Regions from separate parts of the Klebsiella sp. SYXHC3 genome, predicted to be linked through region 1. Evidence: predicted binding sites of a transcription regulator. Region 1 holds the regulator's gene; each other region holds the start of a gene.
The links. The regulator CRP, encoded in region 1, controls carbon source genes, mostly activating them, when cyclic AMP is high. The targets are predictions, from matches to a motif close to ATGTGANNNNNNTCACAT.

Region 1 (4,727 bases):
AAGCATGATTATTCCCTGGCAGGATCTCGATCCCGAAACGCTGGATAATCTGATTGAAAGCTTTGTGTTGCGCGAAGGCACCGATTATGGTGAACATGAACGTTCGCTTGCCGATAAAGTCGCCGATGTAAAACAGCAGCTTAAAACCGGGGAGGCCGTACTGGTGTGGTCAGAACTGCACGAGACGGTCAACATCATGCCCCGCAAGATGTTTAACGGCTAAGCGCCATGCCCCTCTAACCGCGAGAGCCTGGCGCGATACGGCGACACACCATCACTTAATCAGGGAGTTGTTATGTCTGCCAAACATCCAGTGATCGCAGTCACGGGCTCCAGCGGCGCGGGCACCACCACCACCAGCCTCGCGTTTCGCAAAATTTTCTCGCAGCTGAACCTGCATGCCGCGGAGGTCGAAGGGGATAGCTTCCATCGCTATACTCGCCCGGAAATGGACATGGCGATCCGCAAAGCGCGCGATCAGGGCAAACACATCAGCTACTTCGGCCCGGAAGCCAACGACTTCAGCCTGCTTGAACGCACCTTTTTAGAGTACGGCGAATTCGGCAAGGGCCAGTCGCGAAAATATCTCCATACCTATGATGAAGCGGTTCCCTGGAATCAGGTTCCCGGCACCTTTACCCCGTGGCAGCCGCTGCCTGAACCGACCGACGTGCTGTTTTATGAGGGGCTGCACGGCGGCGTGGTGACGCCGCAGCATGACGTGGCGAAACATGTCGACCTGCTGGTCGGCGTGGTGCCGATCGTCAACCTTGAATGGATCCAGAAGCTCATTCGCGATACCAGCGAACGCGGCCATTCGCGCGAAGCGGTGATGGACTCGGTGGTACGTTCGATGGAAGACTATATCAATTTCATCACCCCCCAGTTCTCACGCACCCATATCAACTTCCAGCGCGTGCCGACGGTCGATACCTCGAATCCATTTGCCGCCAAAGGCATTCCATCGCTCGACGAAAGCTTCGTGGTGATTCACTTTCGCAATTTGCAGGGGATTGATTATCCCTGGCTGTTGGCGATGCTACAGGGGTCGTTTATCTCGCATATGAACACCCTGGTGGTGCCGGGCGGTAAGATGGGGCTGGCGATGGAGCTCATTATGGCGCCGCTGGTCGAGCGCTTGATGGAAGGCAAAACCATTAGTTAAGGGCAAAATAAAACCCCGGTCGCCGTGCTGCCGGGGTTAGCGTCCCGCTACGTCAATTCGTCTCAGGCTTCGATGACTTCGTAAGAGTGGGTGATGTTGACCGCCTTTTCCAGCATCAGCGCCACCGAGCAGTACTTCTCCGCGGATAAATCCACCGCCCGGGACACCGCCGCATCCTTCAGCTCTTTACCGGTGACGATAAAGTGCAGATTGATATGGGTGAACAGGCGCGGCGCCTCTTCACGGCGTTCAGAGGTCAGCTTCACTTCGCAGTTGGTGACGTTTTGACGCCCTTTTTGCAGGATAGACACCACGTCAATTGCGCTACAGCCGCCCGCCGCCATTAACACCATTTCCATCGGGCTGGGCGCTTTGTCCCCGGAGTTGCCATCCATTAAAATCTGGTGGCCGGAGGCCGACTCACCGATGAAGGTTAGACCTTCCACCCATTTCACACGCGCTTGCATAAAATTTAACTCCGCTGTTGCAATTTTCCTGACAGATTACGCGCACATAACAAATCTCGCAACGGAAGGCGACCTGGGTCATGCTGAAGCGAGACACCAGGAGACATGCGGTGAAAGCTATGCTAAAACAGTCTGGATGCTACAGTAATACATTGATGTACCGCATGTATGCTGAGGAGTTCACATTACAGGCTGCATAAATTGAGCAGCCAGCTTCCCAGGCATAGGGAAAAATACGATTGCATGCCCGGATGCCGTGTAGTGTCGGCGTCCGGAGATAGCTTATAACAGAGGATAACCGCGCATGGTGCTTGGCAAACCGCAAACAGACCCTACCCTTGAATGGTTCTTGTCTCATTGCCACATTCATAAGTACCCATCAAAGAGCACGCTGATTCACCAGGGTGAGAAAGCGGAAACGCTTTACTACATCGTAAAAGGCTCCGTGGCTGTACTCATCAAGGATGAAGAAGGTAAAGAGATGATCCTCTCTTACCTCAACCAGGGCGATTTCATCGGTGAATTAGGCCTGTTTGAAGAAGGTCAGGAACGTAGTGCCTGGGTACGTGCGAAAACCGCATGTGAAGTGGCCGAGATCTCTTACAAAAAATTCCGTCAGTTAATCCAGGTGAACCCGGACATCCTGATGCGCCTCTCCTCGCAGATGGCGCGTCGTCTGCAGGTCACTTCCGAGAAAGTCGGTAACCTTGCTTTCCTCGACGTGACGGGCCGTATCGCTCAGACCTTACTGAATCTGGCGAAACAGCCTGATGCCATGACTCACCCGGACGGGATGCAGATCAAAATCACCCGCCAGGAAATTGGCCAGATCGTCGGTTGCTCTCGTGAAACCGTCGGCCGTATTCTGAAGATGCTGGAAGATCAAAACCTGATCTCGGCACACGGTAAAACTATCGTCGTCTACGGTACCCGTTAAGTCGCTAAACGGCGTATTGCTCCGCGCAGTACGCCGTTTTTGTTTCTCCCATGTGGCGCAGGCTGATTTACCACCCGGAAGTCAACTATGCACTGCGGCAAACGCTGGTGCTGTGTCTACCTGTGGCCATCGGGCTTCTGCTCGGCCATCTGCAGCAAGGGCTGCTGTTCTCTTTAGTTCCCGCCTGTTGCAATATTGCCGGTCTCGACACCCCGCATAAACGTTTTTTCAAACGCCTGATCGTTGGCGGCTGCCTGTTTGCCGGCAGCAGCCTGATTGTGCAATTGCTTCTGGCGCGCGACATCCCGTTGCCGCTTATCCTCAGCGCGCTGGCGCTGATTCTCGGCGTGACGGCGGAAATCAGCTCGCTACACGCTCGCCTGTTGCCGGCATCGCTTATCGCCGCCATTTTTACCTTAAGCCTGGCCGGCAATATGCCCATCTGGGAGCCGCTGCTTATCTATGCGCTGGGAACCTTGTGGTACGGACTCTTTAACTGGTTCTGGTTTTGGCTCTGGCGAGAGCAGCCGCTGCGCGAGTCGTTAAGCCTGCTTTACCGCGAACTGGCTAACTATTGCGAGGCCAAATATAGCCTCCTGACGCAGCACACTGATCCGACGACCTCCCTGCCGCCGCTGCTTACCCGCCAGCAGAAGGTAGTCGATTTAATTACCCAGTGCTATCAGCAGATGCATATGTTAGCCGCCAACCAGCGTAGCGATCATAAGCGACTGCTGCGCGCGTTCCAGGTTGGGCTGGATCTGCAGGAACATATTTCAGTGAGCCTGCACCAGCCGGAAGAGGTGCAAAAACTGGTGGAGCGCAGCCATGCGGAAGCGGTCATCCGCTGGAACGCGCAGACCGTCGCCGCTCGTCTGCGGGTGCTGGCGGATGATATTCTCTACCACCGCTACCCGCGCCGCTTTCAGATGGATAAGCAAATCGGCGCGCTGGAAAAAATCGCCTATCAGCATCCCGATAACCCAGTTGGCCAGTTCTGCGCCTGGCACTTCAGTCGTATCGCCCGCGTGCTACGTACTCAGCGCCCGCTGTACGCACGTAACCTGATGGCGGACAAAGAACGACGCCTGCCGCTGCTACCGGCCCTGAAGAACTACCTGTCATTGAAATCCCCGGCGCTGCGCAACGCCGCGCGCATCAGCGTAATGTTGAGCATCGCCAGCCTGATGGGCAGCGCCCTGCACCTGCCGAAGCCTTACTGGATCCTGATGACCGTGCTGTTCGTGACGCAAAACGGTTACGGCGCCACCCGCGTGCGGATTGTCCACCGGGCGGCAGGCACCCTGGCGGGCCTGGTGATCGCCTGGCTGACCTTACACTTCCACGTACCGGAGAGCTATACGTTAAGCGGTATGTTGTTCATCACGCTGCTGAGCTATCTCATCATTCGTAAACACTACGGCTGGGCGATGGTGGGCTTTACCGTCACCGCGGTATACACCCTGCAGTTGCTAACGCTTAACGGCGAGCAGTTCATCGTCGCCCGCTTTATCGATACCATCATTGGCTGTCTGATCGCCTTTGGCGGGATGGTCTGGCTATGGCCGCAATGGCAGAGCGGCCTGCTGCGTAAAAACGCCCACGATGCTCTGGAGGCCGATCAGGAGGCTATTCGGCTGATACTTAGCGCCGATCCGCAGGCCCCGGCGTTGGCCTACCAGCGTATGCGCGTCAACCAGGCGCACAACGCCCTGTATAACTCGCTTAACCAGGCGATGCAGGAACCGGGTTTTAACTCGCACTATCTGGAAGATATGAAGCTGTGGGTAACCCATAGCCAGTTTATCGTTGAGCATATCAACGCCATGACCACGCTGGCGCGCGAGCATACGATGCTAACGCCTGACCTGGCGCAGCGGTATCTGGAATCTTGTGAAATTGCGCTACAGCGCTGTCAGCAGCGTCTGGATTCAGACGGGCCGGGCAGCGCGGGCGATGTAAATATTATGGAATCCCAGGACGGGGAAGTGTTGCGTGGGCCGCTCAGCACCCTTGAGCAGCATCTGCAGCGGATCCTCGGCCATCTGAACACCATGCACACCATTTCGTCGGTGGCATGGCGTCAGCGTCCGCATCACGGCATCTGGCTACGCACGACTAGGCGCTAAGCACGTTTTTAACCGCCTGCGCAAAGCGC
Region 2 (4,727 bases), on a different contig from region 1:
CCAAAGAACCAATCCCGATAGGAATAGACGCCGTCATCGCACTGAGGATGATCAAGGGGCCGAGGAAGCGGCCGGAGGCGTTACCGGCCCCCATCATCACGTCGGCGCCGTAGGTGGAGTCGCTCTGGTTGATGGTGAACTTACGCGCCAGAATGATGATGTAGCCGACTGCCAGGCCGAGGATCAGGCCGGTTGCCAGCGACGCGGCGAAGTTCGCCACCGGGAAGACAAAGCCCGCGCCGAGCAGCAGCGCCGGTACGCCGAGGCCGATACCGGTCTGAATGGCGCCGCCGATATCCAGAATCCCCACCAGCGAACCTTCGATGATGCGGGCGAACAGGAAGCTTGCGCCGAATGCCGCCACCGCGCCGTACGCGCCGGTATCAATCCCTGCCTTCAACATCGCCACGAAGGCCACTTCGTTAAAGGCGCCGATGCCGTACAGATAGTACATGTGCGTCCCGGCGAAGACGCCGGAGGAGAGTAGGCCAACGAAGATCGGGAACGACCAGTCGGCATACCAAAAACCTTTATTCTGTTCCATTATCAGGCTCCCGTTACTTGCCGCTGAGTGAGTTGTGGATCATGTCCAGCCAGTTCGGCACGGTCAGATGGAAGGATTCGAGCATCTTCATGTCGAAGCCGCGGAAGAAGCCGCTGAGGACGAACAACGCGACAATGGCAATCATCATCACTTTGGTTACCCGGTTCCAGCCGCTCTCTTCTACGCCTTTACCGATCAGGATCCCCAGTACCAGACCCGGTACGGCGTTCCCCATAATCAGCTGCGCCGCGCCGCCGAAAATCGTCGCCCAGAAGCCTGATTTCTTACCGGCATCGATAGCCGCCAGCCAGAAAATCACCGGCATCACGGTGTTCACCAGCAGGTTTGCCGCCGGAACCAATACCTTAACGGCGGTGACCTGCAGCGCTTCCGGTACGGAAGAGGCGGTCAGGTTAAGGAAGGCGACGACGATCATGCCGATGATGCCGCAGGCAATGGCCATTTTTTTCGGATCGTGTAGCGTTTCGCCAACGTTACGATTTTTCACCATCAACGCCGCCGCGCCCCAGTTCGGGATAATGCGGTGGTCAACGTCCTGGGTGAAGGAGCCTGCTGCAACGGAAGAGGCCCAGGCGTTAAAGAAGAAGCCGAGACCAAAAGAGAAGTGAGAAGCCGGATCGCCTTCGCAGGAATTCAGCTCGCCCAAGGTACGAAACGCCCCCATCCCTTGCGTGGTGGGCGCGTGAAACATGCGTGCCGCTCCGGCGCCCACGCCGACGCCGACCAGGCCGCCGATGATGAGCGATTTTATTAAAATTATCAGGAACATAGTCTGACCCTTTGGTAACAATCAGGTTTGCGTGACGAAATCCACTTTATCGAGATCGATGGCGGTCACGTTGACGGTGACGTCCAGCTCCACGCTGTAGGTCCGTCGTTCACGGCGCAAAAAGATGAACAGAAACGCCTCTTTTCGTACCGCTTCGCGCGCATGAACAACCGTCACGTCCTGTGGCTCAATACGCAGTAGGATGCGCGATGATGATTTCATCACCGCAGCCTGCACATGGTTAAGGGCATCGGCGAAGGCCCGTGATTTGCTTTCGCCTTTGCCTGCAACCCTCACCGTGGTGGTGAATTGCTCTTTCATACTTATGCGCCGTATTTCTTTTTCCAGGCTTCAACCAGGCGCTCGCCCAGCTCTTCTTTATCCATGAAGCCGAAGCCCAGCACGTTGCAGCCTTCGTTGATGGCGGTGACGCCCTCTTCAATAGAACGCATGCCGTATTTTGCTTTGTAACCGTACTTGGTCTGTGCGGTGATGGCGCCTGCGCCGCCGCTACCGCAGAAGGAGATGCCGAAAGAGGCGTTTTCCGCTTTCATCATGTCGCCAAGTTTCATATCTGCAGCAACGCCAGGGACGACCACTGCACGTGCGCCGGCTTTTTCTGCGCCTGCCGCGACTTTTTGTCCTTTACCCAGACGGTCGCCAATAACTACGGTGATTTGTTCCATGTTTTGCTCCTTACAGGTTTTCTTTTGCGACTTCGAAGTGGACGGACAACAACCAGGCCTCTTCATCAGGCAGGTTGCCGAACTGTGCGACCACTTCGCGGGCCAGCATCATTGAATCTTCAGAAATTTCTTCGAACAGACTGGCATCCACTTCCGGTAGCGGTTCGCCGCTGATTGACCGGTGGGCCATGGCCCGCACGTGGGAAGTCAGCATTTGCTCCTGAACGTCGTTAGGGACGATGTCGTGATGGCTTAACAGGGCGAATACCTGCTGTAACATCTTGTCAGCCAGGCGTTCGGTCTGCGCCGCCTGCTCCCCTACGTCGTTTATTACCGCTCCGTTATTCACTTGTGTTACCCCGCTGATGTCTCTGGAATCCAAAGTAGCGCCGGGGGTCAGGAGTTTGTAGCGAGTTGTTTTCCACTTCGAAGTGGAAAGGGAGAAGGCTTAGGTGATCGACTCCACATATTCGCCGGATAAATGTAAAAACAGGCGATATGACGTGATGCGCATCACAACAATGAGCGAGGTTTAGCGGAAAACGACCGCAGAAAGACCGGAAAAAGAAAAGGGAAAAATGTGATACAGGTAGGCTTTTAGGCGGGAGACATCGGCTGACGCCTCCCGAAAATGGCGATTAGCGATACTTCTTATGGTAAGTATTGCGGGTAGTTTTGAAGTCCTCCGCGGCAGCCTGCGCCTCTTTCAGCTTACCAGCGTCAGCTAACTTCAGCGCGCCGTCGATCTGGCCGACCAGCGTTTCCAGACCGTGGCGGAAATCTTTCATCTCCGGGCTATCGGCCGCTTTGCCTTCCAGTTTTGGCGGCGTCTCTTTCTGCGCGTCAACCGCAGCGGTGCGCATCTTATTCAGCGCCGCTTTCAGCTCGCCAATGTCAGAGGTTTTTTGTACCACCTGCAGGTTTTCCGCAAGGGTGTCCATGTCTTCGCCAAGGTCGGCGAACGCCGATGCCGAACCGAGCGCAAAAGCAGAGACGGCCAGCATCGCTAACAGTTTTTTACGCATTGCTCACTTCCTTTTTATTATGAAGATATCAAGCGGGCGCGGCAGGACGCGCCCGGCACACAGGTCATTGACCGGCGATTTTCATCTCCGGCAGCAGCACGGAACCACACTGAATATTGCTGCGCGTTTCGATATCGTCGCCGACGGTGACAATATTACGCCACATTTCTTTCAGATTTCCGGCGATGGTGATCTCACTGACCGGATACTGAATCTCGCCGTTTTCTACCCAGAAACCGGATGCGCCGCGCGAGTAGTCGCCGGTCACGCCACTGACACCCTGCCCCATCAATTCGGTGACCACAAGCCCGGTGCCCATCTCTTTAAGCATCTTTGCAAAACTCAGGCCGCGGCCGTTGATGCGCCAGTTATGGATACCGCCGGCGTGGCCGGTGCTTTTCATACCCAACTTGCGCGCGGAGTAGTTAGTCAGCAGCCACTGGGTCAGCACGCCGTCTTTGATGATGTCGCGACGTTCGGTGCGCACGCCTTCGCTGTCGAACGGCGTGGAGGCCAGCCCCTTCAGCAGATGCGGGTGTTCTTCGATGGTCAGCCACTCCGGCAGGATCTGTTTGCCGAGGGAGTCGAGCAGGAAGGTCGATTTACGGTAGACCGCGCCGCCGGCAATCGCCCCGACCAGGTGGCCAAACAGCCCGGTGGCCACTTCGTTGGCGAAGATAACCGGCGCTTTCATCGTCGACAGCTTACGCGGCGCCAGGCGCGACAAAGTGCGACGGGCGCATTCGTTGCCGACCCACTCCGGGGTCTGTAAGTCGCCAAGAGCGCGGCCAATGGTGTAGGCATAGTCGCGTTCCATATCGCCGTTTTCTTCGGCAATCACGCAGCTGGAGAGCGAGTGGCGAGTCGAACAGTAGCTCTGGAGCATGCCATAGCTGTTACCGAAAACTTTAATTCCATAGTGGCTGTTGAAGCTGCCGCCTTCGGTATTGGTAATGCGTTTGTCGGCCTGCAGGGCGGCCTGCTCGGCGCGGGCGGCCAGCTCGATGGCTTCATCCGGAGAGACCTCCGCCGGATGGAACAGGTCCAGATCCGGGGCGTCAAAGGCCAGCAGTTCTTTATCCGCCACGCCGGCAAACGGGTCCGGCGAGGTGTAACGCGCGATATCCAGCGCCGCCTGCACGGTACGGGCGATAGCGTCCGGGCTCAGGTCGGTCGACGAGGCGCTGCCTTTACGGTTTTGATGATAAACGGTGATGCCCAGCGCGCCGTCGCTATTGAATTCAACATTCTCCACCTCACCGTAGCGGGTGCTGACGCCGATGCCGGTGGTCTTGCTGACGGAGACTTCCGCACCGTCGGATTTGCCTGCCGCCAGTTCCAGTGCCGTACTAACGGCTTCTTCCAGCGTCTTACGCTGCTGTGCAACTTGAGAGATGACTTTCATTGCTAATGCCATAATGTAAGAAGGAGTTAACTGAAGTCTAACAGAGAACCGTTTTTCAGTGCGCGCCTTAACTGGTAACATTAGCCTCTTTTTTAAGGAGCCTGAGATGACAAAGCAGCCCGAAGACTGGCTCGACGACGTGCCCGGTGATGACGTTGAAGATGAAGATGATGAAATTATCTGGGTCAGCAAGAGTGAAATTAAGCGCGATGCGGAAGAACTGAAGCGTCTTGGCGCGGAAATGGTAGACCTTGGTAAGAACGCGCTGGATAAGCTG
Region 3 (4,727 bases), on a different contig from region 1:
AACGAAACCCTGATGAATCAACGAATCCGGCCCGTTCAGAACATTAAAACCGTCGATATCCTTCACCGCATCAAGAAAGCCCTTAAGACTCTCATAACTCCCGGCGCTATCTTTGATGCCAATGATGTTGCCATGCGCAGCCAGCTGACGTGCGGTTTGCGGTTCAATGGTGTTACCGGTGCGCGCCGGGATGTTATAGAGGAATACCGGTACGCTTAGCGCATCGGCGATCGCCGTGTAGTGGCTTACCAGCTCATCTTGTTTTAGCGGCACGAACCACGGGGTGATGACGGACACCGCGTCGACGCCTGACTTTGCTATCTGCTGGCCAAGACGAATGGTTTCCCGCGTCGACACTTCGCCAATATGCGCCACCACCGGCGCGCGTCCGGCAACCGCCTCGACGCAGGTTTCGGCAACAGCTATTTTTTCCGCCTCATTAAGGACGAAAAACTCACCGTTGGTCCCGCCGCAAAAAATGCCATTACCGGCGGCCAGCTGACGTTCTACCTGTTGGCGCAGCGCCGTCAGGTTCAGTTCACCGCTGGCGGTAAAGGGGGTAACAATGGCGGTTAACACGCCGCGAATGGAATGATGCATTTATTTCTCTTCTCCCTGATGAGATGACTGTGGAAACAGCGTCTGGTAAATCGCCTGGACTTCGTCCTGGTTCACGCTGCATGGGGCATTATTCATTAATCGTTTTACTTCCAGCGCCGCGGCGCTTAGCGTTTCAATACTCTCTGGTGGTACACCCAGCGCGGCGAGGTTGTCCGGCAGCGCCAGGCGTTTCACCAGTTGCGCCAGCCAGCGGACCAGCGCATGAGATTTCTCTTCGTTATTCAAGGTCAGATCGGCGTCCGGGATCAGATCCCAGACCTGGGCGAATTTATCCACCGCGTGCGGGCGTACGACCTGCATACAGGGGGCCAGCAGAATGGCGTTCGCGACGCCGTGCGGCAGATGCCAGGTGCCGCCAAGCGGGTAGGAGAGCGCATGCACCAGATGCGTACCGGCATGATTGATAGCCACGCCGCCGTAATACGAGGCCCATAGCATCTCCAGTTTCGCCGTAAGATCCTGCGGGTGGGTTACGGAACGCTCAATATGCCGCACCAGCTTATGCAGGCCGATTAAGGCGGCGTTATCGCTCACCGGGTTAGCGACGGTTGAAGTAAAGCACTCCAGTAGATGACACAGCGCATCGATGCCGGTGGAGGCGGCAATGGCCGCAGGCATACTGGTGGTCAGTTCCGGCAACAGAGCCACGAAATCCGGCAGCAGTAGCGGGGAGATAATCCCCACTTTGGTATTACGCTCGGGAATAGCCAGGATGGCGTTTGGTGTCGCTTCCGAGCCGGTGCCTGCGGTGGCGGGTATCAGCAGCGATGTCAGACGCAGGCGCGGTTTCTCGCCGTCGATCAGCGCGTTGAGCGCAGGGGAGGCGGGATGAAGTAATACCGAGAGCAGCTTCGCCACGTCGAGGACGCTGCCGCCGCCGATACCGACGACCATCTCCGGTTGCGCTCCCGCGAGTTGGTCAACAATTTGCGCCACGTCATGTTGGCTGGGCTCTGCCGGTACGGAATCCACGATCCTCACCTCAACGTTATTCTCGCCCAGCAGATGTTGGATCTGTTTGGTCGCTGCCAACTTACCAACGTTCGCATCGGTGACCAGTAAAATGCGCTTTTTACCTGCCAGCACTGGCTTCAGGGCTGATATGGCGCCCGCGCCGCTGATAATCGTGCTGTTAATCGTCGCCATGTCTCACTCCTCTATTGTTATGATTGAATTCAATCAACATGCTTAGTGTTCACTCATTTCAATGAGCAAAAGTTATAATTTATACGGACGTTTAATAACTTGAGCTTGCTCACATTTAATCAAATATGATTGAATATAATCATTAACGATTCAAATAAGCGATGAAGGAAAGAGAATGAGCTGCGGCGATAACCCTGTTCTGGTGCTGGCAGATGACTTTACCGGGGCCAATGATGCTGGTGTCAGTCTGGCGGAAGCGGGCCTGGCGGTTGAGGTGGCCTTTAACGCCGGCCATCAGTCCACCACCCGGGCGTTGGTCCTCAATAGCGATAGTCGGGCGCTTTCCAGGGCGCAGGCTGCAGAGAAAGTGAACGCAGTACTCCGTGATGCGGCAAATTTCGCCGCCGTCTGGCAGGTGAAGAAAATCGACTCCACCCTGCGCGGCAACCCCGGCGCGGAACTGGAGGCGATGATGCGTGCGCGGAGCTGCTCTGTCGCGGTTGTCGCGCCTGCCTTTCCGGGGGCAGGGCGTATAACCCGCGGGGGGCGCTGTTATGTCCACGGCGTAGCGCTTAATGAAACAGAATTCGCCAGCGACCCCAAAACCCCGGTCACTAGCGCCGATATTGGGCAATTGCTCGCCATGCAGAGCCAGCTGCCGTGCCGTTCGCTTGACGTGCGACAGCTGGCAGCCGCCCTTGCGGAAGAGAGCGACCAACCACGGGTGTTGATTATTGATGCCGAAGAAGACGAGCAGCTGGATGAGGTTATCGCCGCGGTAGCCAGCCGCGCGCGGCAAACGCTGCTGGTGGGCTCTGCGGGGATCTGCGAGGCGCTGGCGCGCTATCTGCGCCGGGATGCGGCCGGGCCGTTGCTGGCGGTGGTCGGCTCCATGAGCGAAATAGCACAGGCTCAGGTCGCCGCTTTGGCCGGCCATCCGCGGGTCGAGCGGATCGGGATTGATGCCGCCCGCGCCTTTAACGGTGACGCCCTGGCCGATGCCCGGCGAATCGCCGCGGTGCTGGCGGCAAGTCATCATTGCGTGGTTACCACCTGCGCGGACAGCGCTGCCCGGCACGGTATTGAGGCGCAGTGCCGTGAACGCGGGTTGAGCCGCGCGTCGCTGGGAGAACGGATCTGCGCTTATCTCGCGCAGGTCACCCAACTTGCCGTTGAGTTACATGCGCCCGGGGCGCTTTATCTGTCCGGCGGCGATGTCGCTATCGCCGTCGCTCATGCGCTCGGCGCGCAGGGGTTTTATATAACCGGCCGGGTGGCGCAATGCGTGCCGTACGGCCATTTTCTCGGAAGTCGCTGGCCGCGTCCGGTGATGACCAAAGCAGGGGGATTCGGTACGGAGACCACGCTGCGGGATGTCGTGAATTTTATTGAGGAGAAACTGAGTGTCTAACATGATTGCGGTAACGATGGGCGACCCGGCGGGCATTGGTCCGGAAATTATTATTAAATCACTGTGCGAAGGCGAGCTGAGCGGTGCGCCGGTGGTGGTCGTGGGCTGCGCGCAGACGCTGCGGCGAATCCTGGCGCTGAACATTACCCCGCGTGCGGAGTTGCGGATTATTGAGCACCCGAGAGAAGCGCTGTTTTCACCCGCGACGATTAACGTGATTGATGAACCGTTAAGCGATCCGCAGGCGTTGCGGCCAGGCGAAGTCCAGGCACAGGCCGGGGATTTGGCGTATCGCTGCATCAAGCGCGCCACCGCGCTGGCGCTGGCGGGCGAAGTCAAAGCTATCGCCACCGCGCCGTTGAATAAAGAGGCGTTACATCTGGCCGGGCACCATTTCCCTGGACACACCGAACTGCTGGCCCATCTGACGCAGACCAAAGATTATGCCATGGTGCTGTACACCGATAAGCTCAAGGTGATCCACGTCACCACCCATATCGCGCTGCGGCGTTTCCTCGATACCCTAAGCCAATCGCGGGTGGAGACGGTTATCCGGGTTGCCGATGATTTTTTACGCCGCGTGGGGTATTCGCAGCCGCGCATCGCGGTAGCCGGAGTGAACCCGCACGCCGGTGAAAACGGTCTGTTCGGCGATGAAGAAATCCGTATCGTCGCCCCAGCGGTTGCCGCCATGGAGGCGCAGGGTATCCATGTTGTCGGACCGTGCCCGCCGGACACCGTCTTCATGCAGTGCCACGAAGGCATGTACGATATGGTGGTGGCGATGTATCACGATCAGGGGCATATTCCGCTCAAGCTGCTTGGATTTTATGATGGGGTGAATATCACCGCCGGGCTGCCGTTTATCCGCACGTCCGCGGACCACGGCACCGCCTTTGATATTGCCTGGACAGGTAAAGCGAAGTCTGAGAGCATGGCAACCTCCATTGAGCTCGCCATGCAAATCGCACAGGAATAACATGAAGGGATATAATCGGTTAGAGCAGATTATGGACTTCCTGAAAAGCCATAATCTGGTAACGGTCGACCAACTGGTTGCGGTAACTAACGCCTCGCCGGCGACCATCCGTCGCGATCTGATTAAACTCGATCAGGAAGGGGTCATTAGCCGTACCCACGGCGGCGTGACGCTCAACCGATTTATTCCCACACAGCCGACGACGCTGGAAAAAGCGCAGCGTAGCCCTCAGGAGAAATACGCCATCGCCAGGGCGGCGGCGTCGCTTATCAAGGCCGGCGATGCCATTGTGCTGGACGCCGGTACCACCATGATTGAACTGGCGCGACAGATTACGCATCTGCCGCTGCGGGTCATCACCAGCGATCTGCATATCGCGCTGTTTCTGGCTGAATTCAAACAGATTGAGGTGACGATTATCGGCGGGCGCATCGATGACAGCAGCCAGTCGTGTATTGGTGAGCATGGGCGACGCTTGCTGCAGAATGTGTGGCCGGATCTGGCCTTCGTCAGCTGTAACGGTTGGGATTTGCAAAAGGGCATTACCGCGCCGACGGAAGAGAAGGCGGC

Region 2: a site for CRP is predicted at 2,522-2,539, ahead of AC2CGP_RS20315 (glycine dehydrogenase). Genes of this name have one in related genera too.
Region 3: a site for CRP is predicted at 1,865-1,882, ahead of AC2CGP_RS01260 (iron-containing alcohol dehydrogenase). Genes of this name have one in related genera too.

The regions. Positions count from the first base shown of each region.
Region 1 is NZ_JBXUNG010000002.1:459,665-464,391, reverse strand. Features, by position in the region: gene AC2CGP_RS09165 (hydrolase) at 1-8, shown strand, start outside; gene AC2CGP_RS09160 (YheU family protein) at 5-223, shown strand; gene AC2CGP_RS09155 (phosphoribulokinase) at 296-1,165, shown strand; gene AC2CGP_RS09150 (OsmC family protein) at 1,228-1,632, opposite strand; gene crp (cAMP-activated global transcriptional regulator CRP) at 1,937-2,569, shown strand; gene AC2CGP_RS09140 (YccS/YhfK family putative transporter) at 2,620-4,698, shown strand; gene argD (bifunctional acetylornithine/succinyldiaminopimelate transaminase) at 4,688-4,727, opposite strand, start outside.
Region 2 is NZ_JBXUNG010000010.1:86,576-91,302, forward strand. Features, by position in the region: gene AC2CGP_RS20295 (DUF4310 family protein) at 1-544, opposite strand, end outside; gene AC2CGP_RS20300 (DUF4311 domain-containing protein) at 558-1,334, opposite strand; gene AC2CGP_RS20305 (DUF4312 family protein) at 1,356-1,655, opposite strand; gene AC2CGP_RS20310 (SFCGS family glycine-rich protein) at 1,658-2,020, opposite strand; gene AC2CGP_RS20315 (glycine dehydrogenase) at 2,031-2,369, opposite strand; gene cybC (cytochrome b562) at 2,659-3,045, opposite strand; gene pmbA (metalloprotease PmbA) at 3,110-4,462, opposite strand; gene yjgA (ribosome biogenesis factor YjgA) at 4,557-4,727, shown strand, end outside.
Region 3 is NZ_JBXUNG010000001.1:259,893-264,619, forward strand. Features, by position in the region: gene AC2CGP_RS01255 (dihydrodipicolinate synthase family protein) at 1-600, opposite strand, end outside; gene AC2CGP_RS01260 (iron-containing alcohol dehydrogenase) at 601-1,767, opposite strand; gene dtnK (D-threonate kinase) at 1,943-3,178, shown strand; gene AC2CGP_RS01270 (D-threonate 4-phosphate dehydrogenase) at 3,171-4,157, shown strand; gene AC2CGP_RS01275 (DeoR/GlpR family DNA-binding transcription regulator) at 4,159-4,727, shown strand, end outside.